4 regions of the Pseudomonas sp. EU05-FHT14B02 genome follow, and region 4 is predicted to be linked to each of the others. Evidence: predicted binding sites of a transcription regulator. Region 4 holds the regulator's gene; each other region holds the start of a gene.

Region 1 (5,060 bases), on a different contig from region 4:
TGGCAAACTCATGGCGGGGTATCGCGCGGGCTCCGAGACTGTGCAGGTGATCGGTGGGCATCTGGCAATCGATCAGTACAAAACCCGAGTCTTTCAGATGCCGCACCAGTGTGGCAAAGCCGAATTTCGAGGCGTTGTCCGCGAGGCTGAACATGGACTCTCCGAAAAACAGCTGGCCCATCGCCAGGCCGTAGAGCCCGCCCACCAGTTCGTCTGCGTCCCACACTTCCACCGAGTGCGCGTGACCGCGCCTGTGCAATTCGATGTAGGCGTCCTGCATGGCCTCGGTGATCCAGGTGCCGTCGGCGTAATCCCGGGGCGCGGCACAGGCGCGGATGACGGCGGCGAAGTCCTGGTCAAAGGTCACTTGATAGCGTTGCTGGCGTAGCAGTTTGTTCAGGCTGCGCGAGACGTGCAATTCGTCGGGAAACAGCACGGTACGCGGATCCGGAGACCACCAGAGGATTGGCTGGCCCTCGGAAAACCAGGGGAAGCAGCCGTGGCGATAAGCCGAGATCAGCCGATCGGCGGACAGATCGCCACCGGCAGCCAGCAGCCCGTTGGGGTCACGCATGGCCTTTTCCAGTGGGGGGAAATGCAAGGTATTGCGTTGTAACCAAGTCAGCATGGCATCCGGGCTTGCAGAAGGGGAGGGCAGTGGCGGGTGTTGGCCCGCCATAAAGTTTGCCTTCAAACGGTTGGAATGTCGTCCAGGTATTTTTCAGCGTCCAGCGCCGCCATGCAACCGGCACCGGCAGATGTAACGGCCTGGCGATAAACGTGGTCGGCCACGTCACCGGCGGCAAACACACCTGCAATCGCCGTAGCGGTGGCATCGCCTTCGCTGCCACTCTTGACCAGCAGATACCCGTTGCGCATTTCCAGTTGGCCTGTGAACAAGTCGGTGTTGGGTTTATGGCCGATGGCGATAAACACCCCGGCCAGCGACAGCTCCCGGGTTTCACCCGTGTGACTGTCCCGCAGGCGGGCACCGGTCACGCCGCTGGCATCGCCGAGCACTTCGTCCAGGTTTTGGTTCCAGTGCAGGCGGACATTGCCGTTGGCGGCTCTTTCGAAGAGTTTGTCCTGGAGGATTTTCTCCGCGCGCAGTTTGTCGCGCCGATGGACCAGGTGCACTTCTTTGGCGATGTTCGACAGGTACAAGGCTTCCTCGACCGCTGTGTTGCCTCCGCCGACCACAGCAACCACTTGATTGCGATAGAAAAATCCATCACAGGTCGCGCACGCCGAAACTCCTTTGCCGGCGAACGCTTCTTCCGACGGCAGGCCCAGGTATTGCGCGGAGGCACCGGTGGCAATGATCAAGGCGTCGCAGGTGTAGGTGCCGCCGTCACCGATCAGCTCGAACGGTCGTTGTTGCAACTTGGCGGTATGGATGTGGTCGTAAACGATCTCGGTGGCAAAGCGTTCGGCGTGTTTTTGCATGCGATCCATCAGCACCGGTCCGGTCAGGCCTTCAACGTCGCCTGGCCAGTTATCCACTTCGACGGTGGTGGTGAGCTGGCCACCTGCCTGGATGCCGGTAATGACGACCGGCTTGAGGTTGGCGCGGGCGGCATAAACTGCCGCGCTGTAACCGGCAGGGCCGGAGCCCAGGATAATCAGGCGGGAATGCTTCGCTTCGCTCATAAAAAACACCTCATAAGCCTTTGTCACCAAAGAGAATGCATGCTCAAATTGAATGGCATGTCATGTGCTGTTGACTATGCTGCATCCAAGGGTCTCAAGCATGGCGTCGTGCGCACAAACCCGTACAATGCCTTGCGTGTTACATATATTCAGTGTGCGCCGTGTTTATAAAAACCGGAGTGCAGTGTTAAAAGTAGTCCCGGTTACACGTGTTAACTTTATTACCTGCCTGGATTGGGCAGTTTTTTCGCGGTTTTTATAGACATTCACCAGATGGACGCGCCATTGGCGCAGGAAAAGAAGCGTTTTGAAGAAATCCACCGCAGCACCTAAACCAGCCGTCGTGCCGCTCTGGCGCCAGCACTTGCACTACCGACTCAAGGAAGGTGCGCTGATCGCCATCGGTGCCTTGTGCCTGTTCCTGATGATGGCCTTGTTGACCTATGGCAAGGATGATCCGGGCTGGAGTCATAACAGCAAGATCGACGACGTGCAGAACTTCGGCGGGCCAGCGGGCTCCTACAGCGCCGATATCCTGTTCATGGTGCTGGGTTACTTCGCCTACATCTTCCCGTTGCTGCTGGCCATCAAGGCGTACCAGATCTTCCGCCAGCGTCACGAACCGTGGCAGTGGAGCGGGTGGCTGTTCTCCTGGCGCCTGATTGGCCTGGTATTCCTGGTGCTGTCGGGGGCTGCGCTGGCCCATATCCATTTTCATGCCGCGACCGGTCTGCCGGCCGGTGCCGGCGGTGCGCTGGGGGAAAGCCTCGGCGAACTGGCCAGGAACGCCCTGAATATCCAGGGCAGCACGCTGTTGTTCATTGCCTTGTTCCTGTTTGGCCTGACCGTGTTTACCGACCTGTCGTGGTTCAAGGTGATGGACATCACCGGCAAGATCACCCTCGACCTGTTCGAGCTTTTCCAGGGCGCCGCCAATCGCTGGTGGGCGGCCCGTATCGAGCGCAAACAGCTGGTTGCCCAGTTGCGTGAAGTCGACGACCGTATGGATGAAGTGGTTGCGCCGACCGTCACCGACAAGCGCGAGCAGGCCAAGGTCAAGGAACGCCTGATCGAACGTGAGCAAGCCCTGAGCAAGCACATGTCCGAGCGCGAGAAACAGGTGCCGCCGGTGATTGCGCCCGCGCCGCCAAAGCCCGCCGCACCGAGCAAACGCGTCGAGAAAGAGAAGCAGGCGCCGCTGTTCGTCGACAGCGCCGTGGAAGGCACCTTGCCGCCGATTTCGATTCTCGATCCGGCGGAAAAGAAACAACTCAATTACTCGCCTGAATCCCTGGCTGCGGTTGGCCACTTGCTGGAAATCAAGCTCAAGGAATTCGGCGTTGAAGTCGCAGTGGATTCGATCCACCCGGGCCCGGTGATCACCCGTTACGAAATCCAGCCGGCCGCCGGGGTAAAAGTCAGCCGAATCTCCAACCTGGCCAAAGACCTGGCCCGTTCCCTGGCCGTGACCAGTGTGCGCGTGGTGGAAGTGATTCCGGGCAAGACCACGGTCGGTATCGAGATTCCCAACGAAGATCGGCAGATCGTGCGTTTCTCCGAGGTGTTGTCGACTCCGGAGTACGACAACTTCAAATCCCCGGTCACCCTGGCCCTGGGTCATGACATCGGCGGCAAGCCGGTCATCACTGACCTCGCGAAGATGCCGCACTTGCTGGTCGCCGGTACCACCGGTTCCGGTAAGTCGGTGGGTGTGAACGCGATGATCCTGTCGATCCTGTTCAAGTCTGGCCCGGAAGACGCCAAGCTGATCATGATCGACCCGAAAATGCTGGAACTGTCGATCTACGAAGGCATTCCGCACCTGCTGTGCCCGGTTGTCACCGACATGAAGGACGCCGCCAACGCCCTGCGCTGGAGCGTTGCCGAGATGGAGCGACGCTACAAGTTGATGGCCAAAATGGGTGTGCGAAACCTGTCGGGCTTCAACGCCAAGGTCAAGGAAGCCCAGGACGCCGGCGAGCCGTTGAGTGATCCGCTGTACAAGCGTGAAAGCATCCACGACGAAGCGCCACTGCTGCAGAAACTGCCGACCATCGTGGTCGTAGTCGACGAATTCGCCGACATGATGATGATCGTCGGCAAGAAGGTTGAAGAACTGATCGCCCGTATCGCGCAAAAGGCTCGTGCAGCCGGTATCCACTTGATCCTTGCGACCCAGCGTCCGTCGGTGGATGTGATCACCGGTCTGATCAAGGCCAACATTCCGACCCGCATGGCGTTCCAGGTCTCGAGCAAGATCGACTCGCGGACCATCATCGACCAGGGCGGTGCCGAACAACTGCTGGGCCATGGTGACATGCTCTACATGCCGCCGGGTACTAGCCTGCCAATTCGAGTTCACGGTGCTTTCGTGTCCGACGATGAGGTTCACCGTGTGGTGGAAGCCTGGAAACTGCGGGGTGCGCCGGAATACAACGATGACATCCTCAATGGCGTCGAAGAGGCGGGCAGCGGCTTTGAAGGCAGCAGCGGTGGCGGCGACGGTGATGATCCCGAGGCCGATGCGCTGTACGACGAAGCGGTCCAGTTCGTGCTGGAAAGCCGTCGTGCCTCTATTTCCGCGGTTCAGCGCAAGCTGAAGATCGGTTACAACCGCGCTGCGCGCATGATCGAAGCCATGGAAATGGCCGGGGTCGTGACGTCCATGAACACCAACGGTTCGCGTGAAGTCCTGGCCCCGGGGCCGGTGCGCGACTGACCCGAGTATGAAAGGGGGGCGCATTTTGCGCCGCCCGCACTCCCACGAATGTTATGAGGACTCCCATGCGTCTGATCCGCATGCTGTTGCTGCCGGTACTGGCCTTGACCACGCTCCAGGTTAACGCCGATGACAAGGACGTGGCGCGCCTGACCCAACTGCTGGAAAAATCCCAGACCCTGACCGCACGTTTCTCGCAACTGACCCTTGATGGCACGGGCACCCAATTGCAGGAAACCGCCGGCGAGATGTCCCTGCAGCGTCCGGGCCTGTTCTATTGGCACACCGATGCGCCCGCCGAACAGACCATGATCTCCGATGGCAAGAAAGTCACCTTGTGGGACCCGGACCTGGAACAGGCCACCATCAAGAACCTTGACCAGCGCCTGACCCAGACCCCGGCCTTGCTGTTGTCCGGTGACGTGTCCAAGATCAGCCAGAGCTTTGACATCAGTGCCAAGGAAGCCGGCGGCGTGATTGACTTCACCTTGAAGCCCAAAACCAAGGACACCCTGTTCGACAGCCTGCGCCTGTCGTTCCGCAACGGTCTGGTCAATGATATGCAACTGATCGACAGTGTCGGCCAGCGCACCAATATCCTGTTCACCGGCGTGAAGGCCAACGAGCCGATCCCTGCGTCCAAGTTCAAGTTCGATATTCCCAAGGGCGCGGACGTCATCCAGGAATAAAA
Region 2 (5,060 bases), on a different contig from region 4:
TGCACCCTGGCGAGATCCTCAAAGAGGAGTACCTGGAGCCTCTGAGCCTGACGGCCACCGCTCTGGCCAGAGCGTTGAACGTGTCGACACCTACGGTGAACGATATTGTGCTCCAGCGTCGGGGGGTCAGTGCTGATATGGCGCTAAGGCTATCCATCTGTCTGGATACGACTCCGGAGTTTTGGCTGAATCTGCAATCGACTTATGATTTGCGCAAAGCTGAAATAGAACGAGGCGCAGCGATCCGGGATCAGGTTGAGCGGCTTGCGCACTGCGCCTGATTGTTTCTTCAGATTGATTGAACCCCACGCCAAGCACGTGGGTTTTTTGCTCTTCAGAATGTCTGGAGCATCCTTGAAGCTCTTTTCCACCAAGGCTGATTTACCGCATTTTGTGGCTGCTCGCCGCTCGGCAACAGCTGCGGCACATCCTGCAACCGTATCCACGGCTGATTATTCCAGTGCAACAAACTCAACGACATTTCCGGCCAGTTGAGCAGGCTCAGTTGTGGGCGTTCGGTTGTGGTGGGGTGGTGGGCGTCTCGCAGGGCGGGGACGACTTCGTGGGTGAGCCATTCACGCAAGGCTCGGTATTCGGGGCAGTAGTGGTAGACGAGGAGGGCGTAGACGCCGGATTCGCTGATCAGCAGGGTATTTTCGATGTTGCCGTGGATGAGTGTTTTGGCAGTTTGGTGTTGGTCGGGATCGAGTTTTCGGAGTTGGCGGTCGTTTAGGTAGATGCGTAGTAATCGGCCGAGGTCGCGGGCGCAGAACCAGGGTTGGTTTTGCAGGAGCAGGGCGTGGAGGTGGAGTTTGTGGCGGGTGAAGACATGCGGAATCAGGTAAGCATCATCTCGATTCATTGATACAGCTCCTTTTGCTTAAGGGCTGCCGCAATTGTCGCCAAACAATTGGGTGGCAGTTGTACGCAGGTTGGCGAACCGGAGCAAAAGGAACCCGGCAGACCCGGAGGTCTCCCACGCACAACCGCCATGACTTGCGTCGATGGTCGTCATGCTCCTTAAGCTTCCAGGTCGCCAAACCCGGTGCTGAACATTCAGCTGGGCGGAGCTTAGGAGCCGGAGCAATGCGGCGCAATCGGATGGCGGACGAGAACTTTGTAGGACGTTGCCGGGATTTTTGCGGGGCTTCGGATCTAAAGATCGCAGCCTGCGGCAGCTCCTACTGGTGAAACTGAAGGTCGTGCCGACCTTCATTCGCGGGCAAGCCCGCTCCCACAGGGGTCGTGGTGTTATTCGGCTGGTGGGTTCAGTTTCGCTTCCAGCTCGGCCACTTTCGCTTCGAGGCTTTCGAGGCGGGCGCGGGTGCGGGCGAGCACGACCATCTGGCTATCGAACTCTTCCCGACTCACCAGATCCAGTTTGCTGAAGGCGCTTTGCAGCAACATCTTGAACTGGCTTTCGATTTCAGCTTTCGGCAGAGGCGTGTCGCCGCTGAAGAGGCGGGAGGCGGTGCCGGTCAGGGCGTCGAGGAAGTCTTTTGGCGCGAGCATGGGCAATGTCCTGGAAACAATGACGGGCAGTGTATCACGCAGTGTCTATAGTCATTTGCGCGGGCAAGGGATGCACGATTTTCGCGCATGGGGACGGACGCTGTCGCACCGTTGTAGTGCGTATCGCGTCGGGTATTGTTGCGAAGTAGCAGTCATCTGCGGGTAAAGGCTTGAAAACAGTAGTTTTTATGGAGATGGCAAGCTTTCTGCTTAGACCCTGATGACCCATGCACTGATGCAGTCACTGTGACGAACGCAGTGCGCCAAGCGAAGCGGGGGAGTGTTTCGTGAGGGGCGTCGGACGGGCAGGTCAGGGCCGACGATGCGTTACAAAGCCAGGCACTGCGCTTAGACTTGAGACGGGTTTGTTTTCCTGGGGCAAGTCCACCAAATTCGGGAGAGAGTTTTCATGAAACTAGTCACTGCCATCATCAAGCCGTTCAAGCTGGACGACGTACGCGAGTCGCTGTCCGAGATCGGCGTGCAGGGCATTACCGTCACTGAAGTCAAAGGCTTTGGTCGGCAGAAGGGTCACACCGAGCTGTATCGCGGCGCGGAATACGTGGTCGATTTCCTGCCCAAGGTGAAGATCGACGTCGCCATCGACGACAAGGATCTGGACCGGGTAATCGAGGCCATCACCAAGGCTGCCAACACCGGCAAGATCGGTGACGGCAAGATCTTCGTGGTCAATCTGGAACAGGCGATTCGCATCCGTACCGGCGAAACCGATACCGACGCGATCTAAGCCGCCACAAACCCAACGCCCCAGGAGAAAACAATATGACTCTGCGTAAATTCGCAGGGCTAGGAGCCCTGTTGTCCATCGTAATGCCCAGCCTTGCTCTGGCGGCAGACGAAGTGGCGGCCCCAGTCCTCAACTCCGGCGACACCGCCTGGATGTTGACCTCGACAGCTCTCGTGCTCTTCATGACCATTCCCGGCCTCGCGCTGTTCTACGGCGGCATGGTTCGGTCGAAAAACATTCTTTCCGTGATGATGCAGTGCTTCGCCATTACCGGTCTGATCAGCGTCCTGTGGGTCATTTATGGCTACAGCATCGCGTTCGACACCACGGGCATGGAGCAGGGCGTCGTCAACTTCAACTCGTTCTTCGGCGGCATGGGCAAGGCGTTCCTTGCGGGTGTCACGCCAGCGAGCGTGACCGGCCCGGCAGCGCTGTTCCCCGAGGCGGTGTTCATCACCTTCCAGATGACCTTCGCGATCATCACCCCGGCGCTGATCGTCGGTGCGTTCGCCGAGCGGATGAAGTTCTCCGCGATGCTGATTTTCATGGGCATCTGGTTCACCCTGGTGTATGCGCCGATTGCGCACATGGTCTGGTCCGGCAACGGTGGCCTGATGTGGGACTGGGGCGTGCTCGATTTCGCTGGCGGCACCGTGGTGCACATCAACGCCGGTGTAGCAGGCCTGGTTGCCTGCCTGGTGCTGGGCAAGCGTAAGGGCTTCCCAACCACACCAATGGCGCCGCACAACCTCGGTTACACCCTGATGGGCGCGGCCATGCTGTGGGTTGGCTGGTTTGGTTTCAACGCCGGTTCCGCCGCTGCGGCCAACGGCACCGCCGGCATGGCGATGCTGGTGACGCAAATCGCTACCGCTGCTGCTGCACTGGGCTGGATGTTTGCCGAGTGGCTCACCCACGGTAAGCCTAGCGCACTGGGTATCGCTTCGGGCGTGGTTGCCGGTCTGGTGGCAATCACCCCGGCTGCCGGCACCGTTGGCCCGATGGGCGCGTTGGTAATCGGTCTGGCGGCTGGCGTGGTGTGCTTCTTCTGCGCCACCACCCTGAAGCGCAAGCTCGGCTATGACGACTCCCTGGACGCCTTCGGCGTGCACGGTATCGGCGGTATCCTCGGCGCAATCCTGACCGGTGTGTTCGCTGCTCCATCCCTGGGTGGCTTCGGCACCGTGACCGACATCGCCGCACAAGTGTGGATTCAGTGCAAAGGTGTGGGCTTCACGGTGATCTACACCGCGATCGCTACATACATCATTCTCAAGGTGTTGGATGCGGTCATGGGCCTGCGTATCAACGAAGAAGAAGAAGCGGTCGGCATCGATCTGGCGCTTCACAACGAACGCGGCTACAACTTGTAAGCAAGCGCGTAAAAAATTGCCCGGCTTGCCGGGCATTTTTTTGTCTGGAATTTGTCGTTGAAGGCTGAGCTGAAAGGTTTTTTCCTACAGGTTTTATGATGTTTACGTCGGGTGTTTTTGTGCAGCCAAAGGCTTACAGGATTGAAGGAATATTAGGGCCTTTGTTTTTTCACAGAGCGCGCTAGAATGCGCCCCGAACGTGCGGAGAACTGTATGTGGCAACAGACTCTGATTACCTTGCAGGCGAGGCCCCGGGGCTTTCATCTGGTAACGGACGAGTTACTCGCCGGCCTGCCTGAACTCAAGGCGTGTCGGGTCGGTCTGTTGCACTTGTGGCTGCAGCATACCTCGGCGTCGTTGACCATCAACGAGAACGCCGATCCGGCGGTACGTCGCGACTTCGAACGATTTTTCAATCGTCTGATCCCACAAGGAGCAGACGGCTATGAGCATAACGACGAAGGCCTGGACGACCTCCCGGCGCACTTCAAGGCCAGCGTGCTTGGCTGTCAGCTCAGTTTGCCGATTGCGGCAGGCCGGTTGGCGTTGGGGACCTGGCAAGGCGTTTATCTGGGCGAGCACCGTGATCATGGCGGTGCCCGTAAAGTCCTCGCCACCGTGCACGGTGAAGGGGCATAACCGCTGGTCAGCAGCGGCTGTTGATTTTTTTCCGGCAGCCTTCGACAGAGGGCAAAGCTGGGCTATAACTAATCTGCTTTTCGCAAGTCATGAGGTAGAACATGAGCGACGATGATCTGGAAAACGACGACCTCGAAGTAGGCGACGACGACGAAACCGAAGAAGGTCTGGAAGCAGCGGCGGAAGACGTCGCTGAAGACGACGGTGGTGATGCGCCGGTTCCGACCGCCAAAGGCAAGGCCAAGGCAGCGGTATCGGTCGATGAACTGCCGAGTGTCGAAGCCAAGAACAAGGAGCGCGACGCCCTGGCCAAGGCCATGGAAGAGTTCCTGGCTCGTGGTGGCAAGGTGCAGGAAGTGGAGGCCAATGTGGTCGCAGATCCTCCCAAGAAGCCTGACAACAAGTACGGCAGCCGGCCTATCTGAGCCTGCTACCCGCTTGCTGAAAAAGCCCGCCGTCGCTGCGGGCTTTTTCATGCCTGAAACAAAGAATATGAAACCTGTGGTGATCCCACAGGTTTTGTGTCAGGCCGAGGCCTTGTTCCACCGCGCCAGCAATGCCGGCAGATCGCTCAGGCTGCGAATCTCCGCATCCGGTAATCGTTCGGCTTCCCAGACCTTGTCCGCCGGGTTGAACCAGATTGCCCGCATTCCCGCCTGCTGGGCACCGGCAATGTCATCGCCGGGATGATCACCGATATGCACCGCGGTCTCGGCGGTCGCGCCGCCACGGCTCAGCGCTTCATGAAACAGTCGTGCGTCCGGTTTTGCGATGCCAATGTCTTCGGC
Region 3 (5,060 bases), on a different contig from region 4:
GCAGACGAAAAGTGCCAGTGCGGCGTAGGAACTCGGCAGATTGAAGCCGACCACGGCAATGCAGATCGCTGCGACTGTGTACATGGCCAGCAGAGTCCGAATGCCGCCGAACCGGTCAGCCAGCGCGCCACCCAAGGGACGCATCAGGCTGCCGCCGAACACGCAGGCTGCGGTGTAGTAGCCAGCAGTCACCGGGCTCAAGCCGTACTGGTCGTTGAAATAACCGGGCAGGGCACTGGCCAGACCGATGAAGCCGCCGAATGTCACGCTGTAGAAAAACATGAACCACCAGCTGTCACGATCGCCCAAGGCCTTGAAGTAGTCGGCCATGGATTTGGCTTTTGGCCGCTCGGGGGCATTGCGGGCCAGCCAGGCGAAGACGATCAGGGTCAGAATCAGCGGAATCAGGGCGAAACCGAACACGTTGCTCCAGCCAACCGCCGCCGCCAGCACCGGGGCGATCAATGCGGCGAGGACCGTGCCCGAGTTCCCCGCGCCGGCGATGCCCATGGCCTTGCCTTGATGCTGCGGCGGATACCACTGCGAGGCCAGGGGCAGGGCGACGGCGAACGAAGCACCGGCCATGCCGAGGAACAGGCCCAGCAGCAACGCCTGCTCGTAGCTGTGGATTCCGAGTTTCCAGGCGCCGAACAGCGCGCAGATCACGATGACCTGACCGATCAGGCCGGCGGTTTTGGGCGACAGGCGATCAGCCAGCATCCCCATCACAAAGCGCAACACCGCCCCGGCCAGAATCGGCGTGGCGACCACCAGCCCCCGTTGCTGCGTTGTCAGGTGCAGGTCGGCGGCGATCTGTACCGCCAAAGGACCGAGCAGGTACCAGACCATGAAGCTCAGGTCGAAATAGAGGAAGGCTGCGAACAATGTGGGTGTATGGCCGGATTTCCAGAAGCTTGAATTCATTGCGCACCTCAGCTGTGAAGAGTCTCGAAAGGAGTCATGAGCTTGCAGGTGGGGAGCCGATACGGCCGCACCACCGGCCCCGTGCTGTGGGGCCAAAACGAAAAAACGCCGCTACCCGATCCGCCAAGGGCAAATGAGGTGAGCGACGTCTTTGTCGTAGGTGGGGCAACCGCCGTTGGTTACCTGTGGTGATTACTTAGCGAGATTTGTGCCAACAACCGAAACCGGGTTACCGCCATTCGCGAGCAAGCCCGCTCCCGCAGGTGATTCGTGTTCGGCGTAGCTCCCTTGTGGGAGCGGGTTTGCTCGCGAAGGCGATAGAACATTCGCCACAGAACTTCAGCCGAGCAACTCGCTCATGGCAATAATCTGCTCCGCCACTTGAATCAGCTTCTGCTGGCGGCTCATCGCCTGGCGGCGCATCAGTGTGTAGGCCTCTTCCTCGTTGCAGTCCTTCATTTTCATCAGCAGTCCCTTGGCCAGTTCAATGCGCTTGCGCTCGGCCAATTGCTGGTCGCGGGCATGCAGTTGGGCACGCAAGGCCTGATCGCTTTCGAAGCGTGCCATGGCCACATCGAGAATCGGCTGCAGGCGTTGTGCGTGAATGCCTTCGACGATATAGGCGCTAACACCGGACTTGATCGCCTGTCGCATCACATCGGGGTCGTGTTCGTCCGTGAACATCACAATCGGTCGTGGCTGGTCGCGAGTCACCAGCACCACTTGTTCCATGACATCGCGGCCCGGTGACTCGGTATCGATCAGAATCACATCCGGACGCACCGTTTCGACGCGTTCGGGCAGGTCGATGGTCAGGCCGGATTCATCGATCACTTCGAATCCGGCCTCGGTCAGGGCGGCCTTCAGGCGCCCGACTTTTTTAGCGGTGTCATTGATCAGCAGGATACGCAGCATGTTCATGGTCTCCTGTCAGCGGCTGGCGGATCGGTGCGAGCTGTCGCTCATGGCGTGCAGTTTGAAACTGCGGGCATAACCGGCCGGGTCCGAGCCGTCCCAGGTCTTGCCGTCGATCAACTGACTGCTGCGCATCTCCTTGCCCCGTACCGCGACACCTACAGCGCTGGCCGCTTCACGATACAAGTCTAGTTGCTGGACTTGACGGGCCACGGCGAGGTAGTCCGGGTCGTCGCGCAACAAACCCCAGCGACGGAACTGGGTCATGAACCACATGCCATCGGACAGGTACGGCAGATTGACCTCGCCTTCACCGTGGAAGCGCAGGGCGTGTGGGTCTTGCCAGCGATTGCCCAGACCATCGACATAGTCGCCCAGCAGGCGCGGCTCGATGCATTCCAGCGGCGCATCGAGGTATTGCGCTGCACTGAGCAATTGCGCGGTGCCGCGACGATTTTCGCTGCTTTCTTCGATGAAGCGACTGGCGTCCAGAATCGCCATCACCAACGCGCGGGCAGTGTTGGGGTATTGCTCGACGAAGGCGCGGGTGCAGCCCAGGACCTTTTCCGGATGATCGGGCCAGATGGTCTGGGTCGTGGCCAAGGTGAAGCCGAGGTCCTGTTGCACGGCGCTGGCGGACCAGGGTTCGCCGACGCAGAACCCGTCGATACGCCCGGCCCGCAGGTGCGCGACCATTTGCGGCGGCGGCACCACCACGCTGTCGACATCCAGGAGCGGGTGAATACCCTGGCTGGCGAGCCAGTAATACAACCACATGGCGTGGGTGCCGGTTGGAAACGTCTGAGCGAAGGTGAATTTTGAGCGAGTTTGGTGCACGTGCCGTTCCAGTGCATCAGGACTGGTCACTCCAAGCGCTTGCAAACCACGGGACAGGTTGATGCTCTGGCCGTTCTGATTCAGGCCCATCAGCACGGCCATGTCGGTCGCGGCCACGCCACCGATGCCCAGGTGAACGGCGTAAACCAGACCGTAGAGGCTGTGGGCGGCATCGAGTTCGCCGCTGACCAGTTTGTCCCGCAGGTTGGCCCAGGACGACTGACGCTTGAGGTTCAGGGTCAATCCATGGGGTTGGGCGAAGCCTTGGGTGGCGGCGACAACCACTGAGGCGCAGTCGCTCAGAGCCATGAAGCCGAGATTGATTTCGGTTTTTTCCGGGGCATCGCTGCCATTGACCCAGGCCAGAGGGCCGGCTGATGGTTCGTTCATCGCGTGTTCACCTTGCAAAAAAAACGTCGTCCCGAGTTCTTGCATGAGCAGGCCGGGGACGACGCCATTGTCTTTGCACACATTCGGTCGTTGGCATGGGTGCTGGTGCCCAGAGTGGTGCAAGGCATATGCCATTATCCGTTGATTTGATCACGCGCCTCGCTTGCCACCCCGTTGCCCGGCTATAATCGCCGCCTCAATTCGCCGCCAATCGAGTCAAATCCGCCCATGTACACCCTGGCCCGTCAGCTGTTGTTCAAACTCTCCCCGGAAACCTCCCACGATCTGTCCCTGGACCTGATCGGCGCGGGCGGTCGTCTTGGGCTCAACGGCTTGCTGTGCAAGGCCCCGGCGAAGATGCCGGTGAATGTCATGGGCCTGGACTTCCCGAATCCGGTGGGGCTGGCCGCCGGCCTGGACAAGAACGGCGCGGCCATCGATGGTTTCGCCCAACTGGGTTTCGGCTTTGTCGAAATCGGCACCATCACGCCGCGTCCGCAACCAGGCAACCCGAAGCCACGCCTGTTCCGTCTGCCGGAAGCCGAGGCGATCATCAATCGCATGGGGTTCAACAACCTCGGCGTCGATCACCTGCTGGCCCGCGTGGCGGCGGCCAAATACAAGGGCGTGCTGGGCATCAACATCGGCAAGAACTTCGACACGCCGGTCGAGCGTGCCGTGGACGACTACCTGATCTGCCTGGACAAGGTCTACGCCCATGCCAGCTATGTGACGGTCAACGTCAGTTCGCCGAACACGCCGGGCCTGCGCAGCCTGCAATTCGGTGACTCGCTCAAGCAGCTGCTGGCCGATCTGGCCGAGCGCCGTGCGGAACTGGCATTGCGTCATGGCAAACATGTACCGCTGGCGATCAAGATCGCGCCGGACATGAGCGACGAAGAAACCGCACAAGTTGCGCAAGCGCTGATCGAAACCGGGATGGATGCGGTCATTGCGACTAACACCACCCTGAGCCGTGTAGGCGTCGAAGGCATGGAACACGGCGAAGAGGCCGGTGGTCTGTCCGGAGCGCCGGTTCGCGACAAGAGCACCCACACCGTGAAGGTGCTGGCATCGGAGCTGGGTGGTCGGCTGCCGATCATCGCTGCCGGCGGTATTACCGAAGGCAAGCACGCAGCGGAGAAAATCACCGCGGGCGCGAGCCTGGTGCAGATCTACTCGGGCTTCATCTACAAAGGCCCGGCGCTGATTCGTGAGTCTGTAGACGCCATCGCAGCCCTGCGCTGAGCCCTTGTAGGAGCGAGCCTGCTCGCGATGGTCGATAACGATAACGCGTACTTTCTGGATACACGCGGTGTTCTCGGGTTCATCGCGAGCAGGCTCGCTCCTACAGGGGGATTGTTCCGGGTCAATGAGCAGGCATAAAAAGGGCCCCTTTAAAGGAGCCCCTGGGCCGGAGCCCGCCGTCCGGATGGGACGTGCATGGTTAATTCAGTACAAATCAGATTGTCGTGTCGGAGTGTTGTGCCCTGTAATTAGCCGACGGCGTGAAGTTCGTTGAGTCTGTGGATTCCCGCAGTGCCGGTCATACCGTCCCAGTTGTCGCCGCGTCCTTCTCGCCAGCCGTTAATCCAGGCTTGACGTACCGACGGTAGAGTAAATGGGCAAAGCTCACGGGATTTACCACCAACGCCATATTGATATCCGCGCAAAAATGCTCTTTCCAACGGATCACGCTTAAGTCTTCTCATAGGGTGTTGCCCTCACTTGTTGACTGTATTTATCGCGTCGACCTCTATTGAGGTCTGGCAGAAAAACTCTGCCGTTGGGGGCTCGTTGCCGGCGTGACGAGCCAAGGTGTTGGCGTCATTGCGGCGCCAACCTGTATTGAGTTCTAACCAATGCGTCACATCGAGGGAATGATCGTTTTGTCATAAGGACGTAACCGTTCATGTGCTAACGCCATAAGTAACAAAGCGTTTGTAGCGTATTTATTGGCCAAACCCCGGTATGATCGGCTCTGCGCTGGATGA
Region 4 (5,060 bases):
GTCGAAGTAATTGTTGATCAAGGCCACCAGTGCATCCATCGCTTCCTGTTCCTGCTCGCCTTCCGTGCTCAGATGGATTTTTGTGCCCTTGCCCGCGGCGAGCATCATCATGGCCATGATGCTTTTTCCATCGACGGTGGATTCTGGCGTGCGTCCCACACGGATCGTGCAATCCTTGAATTGCCCGGCGACACCAACGAATTTTGCGGATGCCCGGGCATGCAAACCCAGTTTATTGATGATTTCGATTTCCAGAGCAGGCATCGCGATGTGAATCCTTTAGCTGAGGTCGCGGTGGCGGACCTGGACGTTCTTCAGGGATTGTTGCAGCGTTTGCCCCAGACGCTCGGTCAGGTAGACGGAACGGTGATGTCCGCCCGTGCAGCCAATGGCAATGGTGACGTAGGCGCGGTTGCTGGCGGCAAAGCGTGGCAGCCACTTTAGCAGGTATGTGGAAATGTCCTGGAACATCTCTTCGACATCCGGCTGAGCCGCCAGGTATTCCGCAACCGGTTGATCGAGCCCGGACTGCTCGCGCAACTCCGGTTTCCAGTAAGGGTTGGGCAGGCAGCGCACATCGAACACCAGGTCGGCGTCCACCGGCATTCCGCGCTTGAAGCCGAAGGATTCCACCAGGAACGCAGTCCCCGGCTCCGGCTGATTCAACAGACGCAGTTTGATGGCATCGCGCAGTTGATAAAGGTTCAGGCTGGTGGTGTTGATCTTGAGATCGGCAAGGTCGGCAATAGGCCCGAGCAGGACGCTCTCAACGTTGATGGCTTCGGCCAGCGAGCGGTTGGCATTGGTCAGGGGGTGACGTCGGCGGGTTTCCGAGAAACGCTTGAGCAGGGTTTCTTCGTCTGCGTCCAGGTACAGCACATCGCACTGGATGTGGCGGGCACGGACTTCCTCGAGCAGGTCGGGGAAGCGTGACAGGTGGCTGGGCAGGTTGCGCGCGTCAATGGAAACAGCGACCAGCGGCTGCAGCATCTCGGTATGAACCAGGGCGCGTTCGGCCAGCTCCGGCAGCAGACCGGCTGGCAGGTTGTCGATGCAGTAGTAGCCGCTGTCCTCAAGGACGTCGAGGGCGGTACTTTTACCTGAGCCGGAACGGCCACTGACGATGATCAAACGCATGATTACTGACCGTTTTGCTCGTCCAGGACAACCTGATACAAGGCTTCGTTGCTTGCAGCACTACGCAGCTTTTCGCGAACTTCCTTGCGGTCGAGCATGCTGGCGATCTGTCGCAGCAGCTCAAGGTGCGCATCGGTGGCGGCTTCCGGGACCAGCAGCACGAAGAGCAGGTCAACCGGCGCGCCGTCGATGGCGTCGAAATCGATAGGGGCGTCCAGGTGCATCAATGCACTGATGGGCGAAATACAGCCCTTGAGACGGCAATGTGGAATAGCGATGCCATTGCCAAACCCGGTGGAGCCGAGTTTTTCACGGGCGATCAGCGCCTCGAAGACATCTTGCATCTCCAGGGCCGGCACTTCGCGGGCGATAAGATTGGCAATTTGTTCGAGGGCTTTCTTTTTACTGCCTCCCGGCACGTTCACCAGGGAACGGCCGGGGGTCAGGATACTTTCAAGTCGGATCATGGGTTGGGGGTGTTAACGACCGGTTGCGCCCTGGAGGAGGCTCTGGGTCTTTTCCTTATGCTTTTTGAGTTGTTTATCCAGCTTGTCGGTGAGTGCGTCGATCGCGGCATACATATCGGTATGTTCCGCGTTGGCGACCACTTCATTCCCGGGAATATGCAGCGTGGCTTCGATTTTCTGCTTCAGTTTTTCGACGGTCATCGTGACCTGCACATTAGTGATCTTGTCGAAATGTCGCTCCAATCGTTCGAGTTTTTCGCCGATGTAGGTGCGAAGAGGTTCGGTCACTTCCAGTTGGTGTCCACTGATGTTGACTTGCATACAGCTTCTCCTTCGTTGCCAGTGCATAAAGCGGTAGATCAGATGATCTACCACTGGAACGCTGTGGCGTGGCCCTACATCAACCGCTTGCGTTCGCTCGAAGGCGCGATCCCGAGGGATTCGCGGTACTTGGCGACGGTGCGGCGAGCCACCTGAATGCCTTGTGCCTCCAGTAAACCAGCGATCTTGCTGTCACTCAACGGCTTTTTCTGATTTTCCGCTGCAACCAGTTTTTTGATGATCGCCCGGATCGCCGTGGACGAGCATTCGCCGCCTTCGGAGGTGCTTACGTGACTGGAAAAAAAGTACTTCAGTTCATAAATGCCCCGGGGGGTGTGCATGAACTTCTGGGTGGTCACCCGTGAAATCGTCGACTCGTGCATGCCGACCGCTTCGGCGATGTCATGCAGGACCAGCGGCTTCATGGCTTCGTCGCCGTACTCCAGAAAGCCGCGCTGATGCTCGACGATCTGGGTGGCAACCTTCATCAGGGTTTCATTGCGGCTTTGCAGGCTCTTGATGAACCAGCGGGCCTCCTGCAACTGATTGCGCATGAAGGTATTGTCGGCGCTGGTGTCGGCGCGGCGCACGAAACCGGCGTACTGGGCATTGACCCGCAGCCGTGGCACCGACTCCTGATTGAGCTCCACGAGCCAGCGCTCGTTGTCCTTGCGTACGATGACGTCAGGGACGACGTACTCGGCTTCGGTGGACTCGATCTGCGAGCCCGGGCGCGGGTTGAGGGTCTGGACCAACTCGATGACCTGGCGCAGCTCATCTTCCTTGAGCTTCATGCGACGCATCAACTGGCTGTAGTCGCGGCTGCCAAGCAGGTCGATGTAATCGGTAACCAGGCGCTTGGCCTCGGCCAGCCAAGGGGTTTTGGCAGGCAGCTGGCGCAATTGCAGCAGCAGGCATTCGCCCAGGTTGCGGGCGCCGATGCCGGCGGGCTCGAATTGCTGGATGCGGTGCAGGACGGCTTCGATTTCGTCCAGTTCGATGTCCAGTTCCGGGTCGAACGCTTCGAGGATTTCCTCGAGGGTTTCGTCCAGGTAGCCCTGATTGTTGATGCAATCGATCAGGGTCACGGCGATCAGGCGATCGGTGTCGGACATCGGGGCCAGATTCAGTTGCCACAGCAAGTGGCTCTGCAGGCTTTCGCCGGCCGAGGTGCGGGTGGTGAAGTCCCACTCGTCATCATCATTGCTGGGCAGGCTGCTGGCGCTGGTCTGGTAAACGTCTTCCCACGCGGTATCGACGGGGAGTTCGTTGGGGATACGCTCGTTCCAGTCTCCCTCATCGAGGTTATCTACCGTCGGGGCGCTTTCCTGGTAGGAGGGCTCCTGGATGTCGCTGTTGGGCTTTTGTTCGGCGTTGTCGGCCAGGGGGTCGGAATTGTCGAAGTCGTCGCCTTCTTCCTGGCGTTCGAGCATCGGATTGGACTCCAGGGCCTCCTGGATTTCCTGTTGCAGGTCCAGGGTCGACAATTGGAGCAGGCGGATGGCCTGTTGCAGCTGCGGTGTCATCGTCAGCTGCTGGCCCATTCTCAAGACTAGCGATGGTTTCATGGCAGGGGCTTAACACCTTATTCGCCGGCGCACATGCGCCATCCACTACAGGGCGCCGGGGCGCCAAACTTAAGCAAATTATATGCCTGAAACTAAAGGGTTTGCCTAGAGCGCTGTAACAATAAAAAACTATAAAGCTGTATTGCTGCGCTGCCCTTGTCGAGGGCTGATGACGCTTGTCGGCACGGAGGCGCTGGTGAGTGGCTGGTCAGGTGCCCGGGCAACGGCCTGGGCACGGCTCAGCGCTTACAGGCGGAACTCATGGCCCAGATACACTTCCTTGACCAGGTCGTTGGCCAGGATGGTCTCAGCGTCGCCTTCGGCAATCAGTTGGCCGTCATTGACGATATAGGCGGTTTCACAGATATCCAGGGTTTCACGAACGTTGTGGTCCGTGATCAGCACGCCAATGCCCTTGGCCTTGAGGTGGTGAATGATCTGCTTGATGTCGCCGACCGAAATCGGGTCCACGCCGGCGAAGGGCTCGTCGAGGAGGATGAATTTCGGATTGGTGGCCAGGGCGCGGGCTATTTCCACGCGACGGCGCTCACCACCGGACAGGCTCATGCCCAGGTTGTCGCGGATGTGGCTGATGTGGAATTCCTGCAGCAGGCTTTCCAGTTCCTTGCGACGACCGGCCTTGTCGAGTTCCTTGCGGGTCTCGAGGATGGCCATGATGTTGTCGGCCACCGACAGTTTGCGGAAGATCGATGCTTCTTGCGGCAAGTAGCCGATACCAGCCTTTGCGCGGCCGTGCATCGGTTGGTGGCTGACGTCCAAGTCATCGATCAGGACGCGGCCCTGGTCGGCTTGTACCAGGCCGACAATCATGTAGAAACAGGTGGTCTTGCCGGCGCCGTTCGGACCAAGCAGGCCGACGATCTGGCCGCTGTCGATGGACAGGCTGACATCACGCACGACCTGGCGGCTCTTGTAGCTCTTGGCCAGATGCTGAGCTTTCAGAGTTGCCATTACTGGGCCTTTTTCTCGTCGGTTTTCTTCTTCGGCTGGATCACCATGTCGATGCGCGGACGCGCTTCGGTGATCTTGCTGCCTGTGGCGCGACCGGCGCTGGCGAGTTTCTTGTCCGTGTCGTAGACAATTTTCTCGCCTTGGGTGACGTTGTTGTCCTTGTCGACAACTTTGGCCTTGTCGATCAGGACGACGCGATTTTGCGAAGCGTGATACTGGATCGTCACGCCCCAACCCTGGACAGGCTTGGTATCGCCAGCCGTTTGCAATTGCTCGAAGTACGCCAGGTTGCCCACCGAGGTCACGACGTCAATGTCGCCAGCCGGGGTGCGGGTGATGGTAACGGTGTTGCCTGTCACCTTCATCGAGCCTTGGGTGATGATCACGTCACCCTTATAGGTAGCAATACCTTGCTTGTCGTCCAGTTGGGCATCGTCGGCCTGAATACGGATAGGCTGCTGTTGGTCTTCCGGCAGAGCCCAGGCGCTCACGCTTCCCAGTGCTGCGCCCAGACTGAGCAAAATCGGGAGGGTTTTAACGAGCCTCATACTGTCCTCTTACGTTCGATAGCAGGTGTATCCTGCTTTCTTTCAAA

What was found. The regulator sigma-54, encoded in region 4, starts transcription at its own class of promoters, with help from an activator protein. The targets are predictions, from matches to a motif close to ANTGGCATNNANNTTGCTNT.
Positions count from the first base shown of each region.
Region 1: a site for sigma-54 is predicted at 1,702-1,721, ahead of AC3WTM_RS18265 (DNA translocase FtsK). Genes of this name have one in related genera too.
Region 2: a site for sigma-54 is predicted at 1,706-1,725, ahead of glnK (P-II family nitrogen regulator). Genes of this name have one in related genera too.
Region 3: a site for sigma-54 is predicted at 3,183-3,202, ahead of AC3WTM_RS09380 (CmpA/NrtA family ABC transporter substrate-binding protein). Genes of this name have one in related genera too.

Region 1 covers NZ_JBYTDD010000019.1:78,375-83,434, reverse strand. The annotation lists gene aat (leucyl/phenylalanyl-tRNA--protein transferase) at 1-628, opposite strand, end outside; gene trxB (thioredoxin-disulfide reductase) at 691-1,650, opposite strand; gene AC3WTM_RS18265 (DNA translocase FtsK) at 1,958-4,369, shown strand; gene lolA (outer membrane lipoprotein periplasmic chaperone LolA) at 4,435-5,058, shown strand.
Region 2 covers NZ_JBYTDD010000002.1:78,910-83,969, reverse strand. The annotation lists gene AC3WTM_RS02345 (HigA family addiction module antitoxin) at 1-281, shown strand, start outside; gene AC3WTM_RS02340 (BRO-N domain-containing protein) at 335-862, opposite strand; gene AC3WTM_RS02335 (accessory factor UbiK family protein) at 1,252-1,512, opposite strand; gene glnK (P-II family nitrogen regulator) at 1,922-2,260, shown strand; gene AC3WTM_RS02325 (ammonium transporter) at 2,296-3,633, shown strand; gene AC3WTM_RS02320 (secondary thiamine-phosphate synthase enzyme YjbQ) at 3,847-4,272, shown strand; gene sutA (dormancy-specific transcriptional regulator SutA) at 4,374-4,697, shown strand; gene AC3WTM_RS02310 (HAD family hydrolase) at 4,797-5,060, opposite strand, start outside.
Region 3 covers NZ_JBYTDD010000007.1:130,079-135,138, reverse strand. The annotation lists gene AC3WTM_RS09390 (nitrate/nitrite transporter) at 1-924, opposite strand, end outside; gene AC3WTM_RS09385 (ANTAR domain-containing response regulator) at 1,264-1,839, opposite strand; gene AC3WTM_RS09380 (CmpA/NrtA family ABC transporter substrate-binding protein) at 1,855-3,066, opposite strand; gene AC3WTM_RS09375 (quinone-dependent dihydroorotate dehydrogenase) at 3,295-4,314, shown strand; gene rmf (ribosome modulation factor) at 4,563-4,778, opposite strand.
Region 4 covers NZ_JBYTDD010000001.1:272,138-277,197, reverse strand. The annotation lists gene AC3WTM_RS01275 (HPr family phosphocarrier protein) at 1-264, opposite strand, end outside; gene rapZ (RNase adapter RapZ) at 280-1,137, opposite strand; gene ptsN (PTS IIA-like nitrogen regulatory protein PtsN) at 1,140-1,604, opposite strand; gene hpf (ribosome hibernation-promoting factor, HPF/YfiA family) at 1,617-1,925, opposite strand; gene AC3WTM_RS01255 (RNA polymerase factor sigma-54) at 2,000-3,493, opposite strand; gene lptB (LPS export ABC transporter ATP-binding protein) at 3,740-4,465, opposite strand; gene lptA (lipopolysaccharide transport periplasmic protein LptA) at 4,465-5,013, opposite strand; gene lptC (LPS export ABC transporter periplasmic protein LptC) at 5,000-5,060, opposite strand, start outside.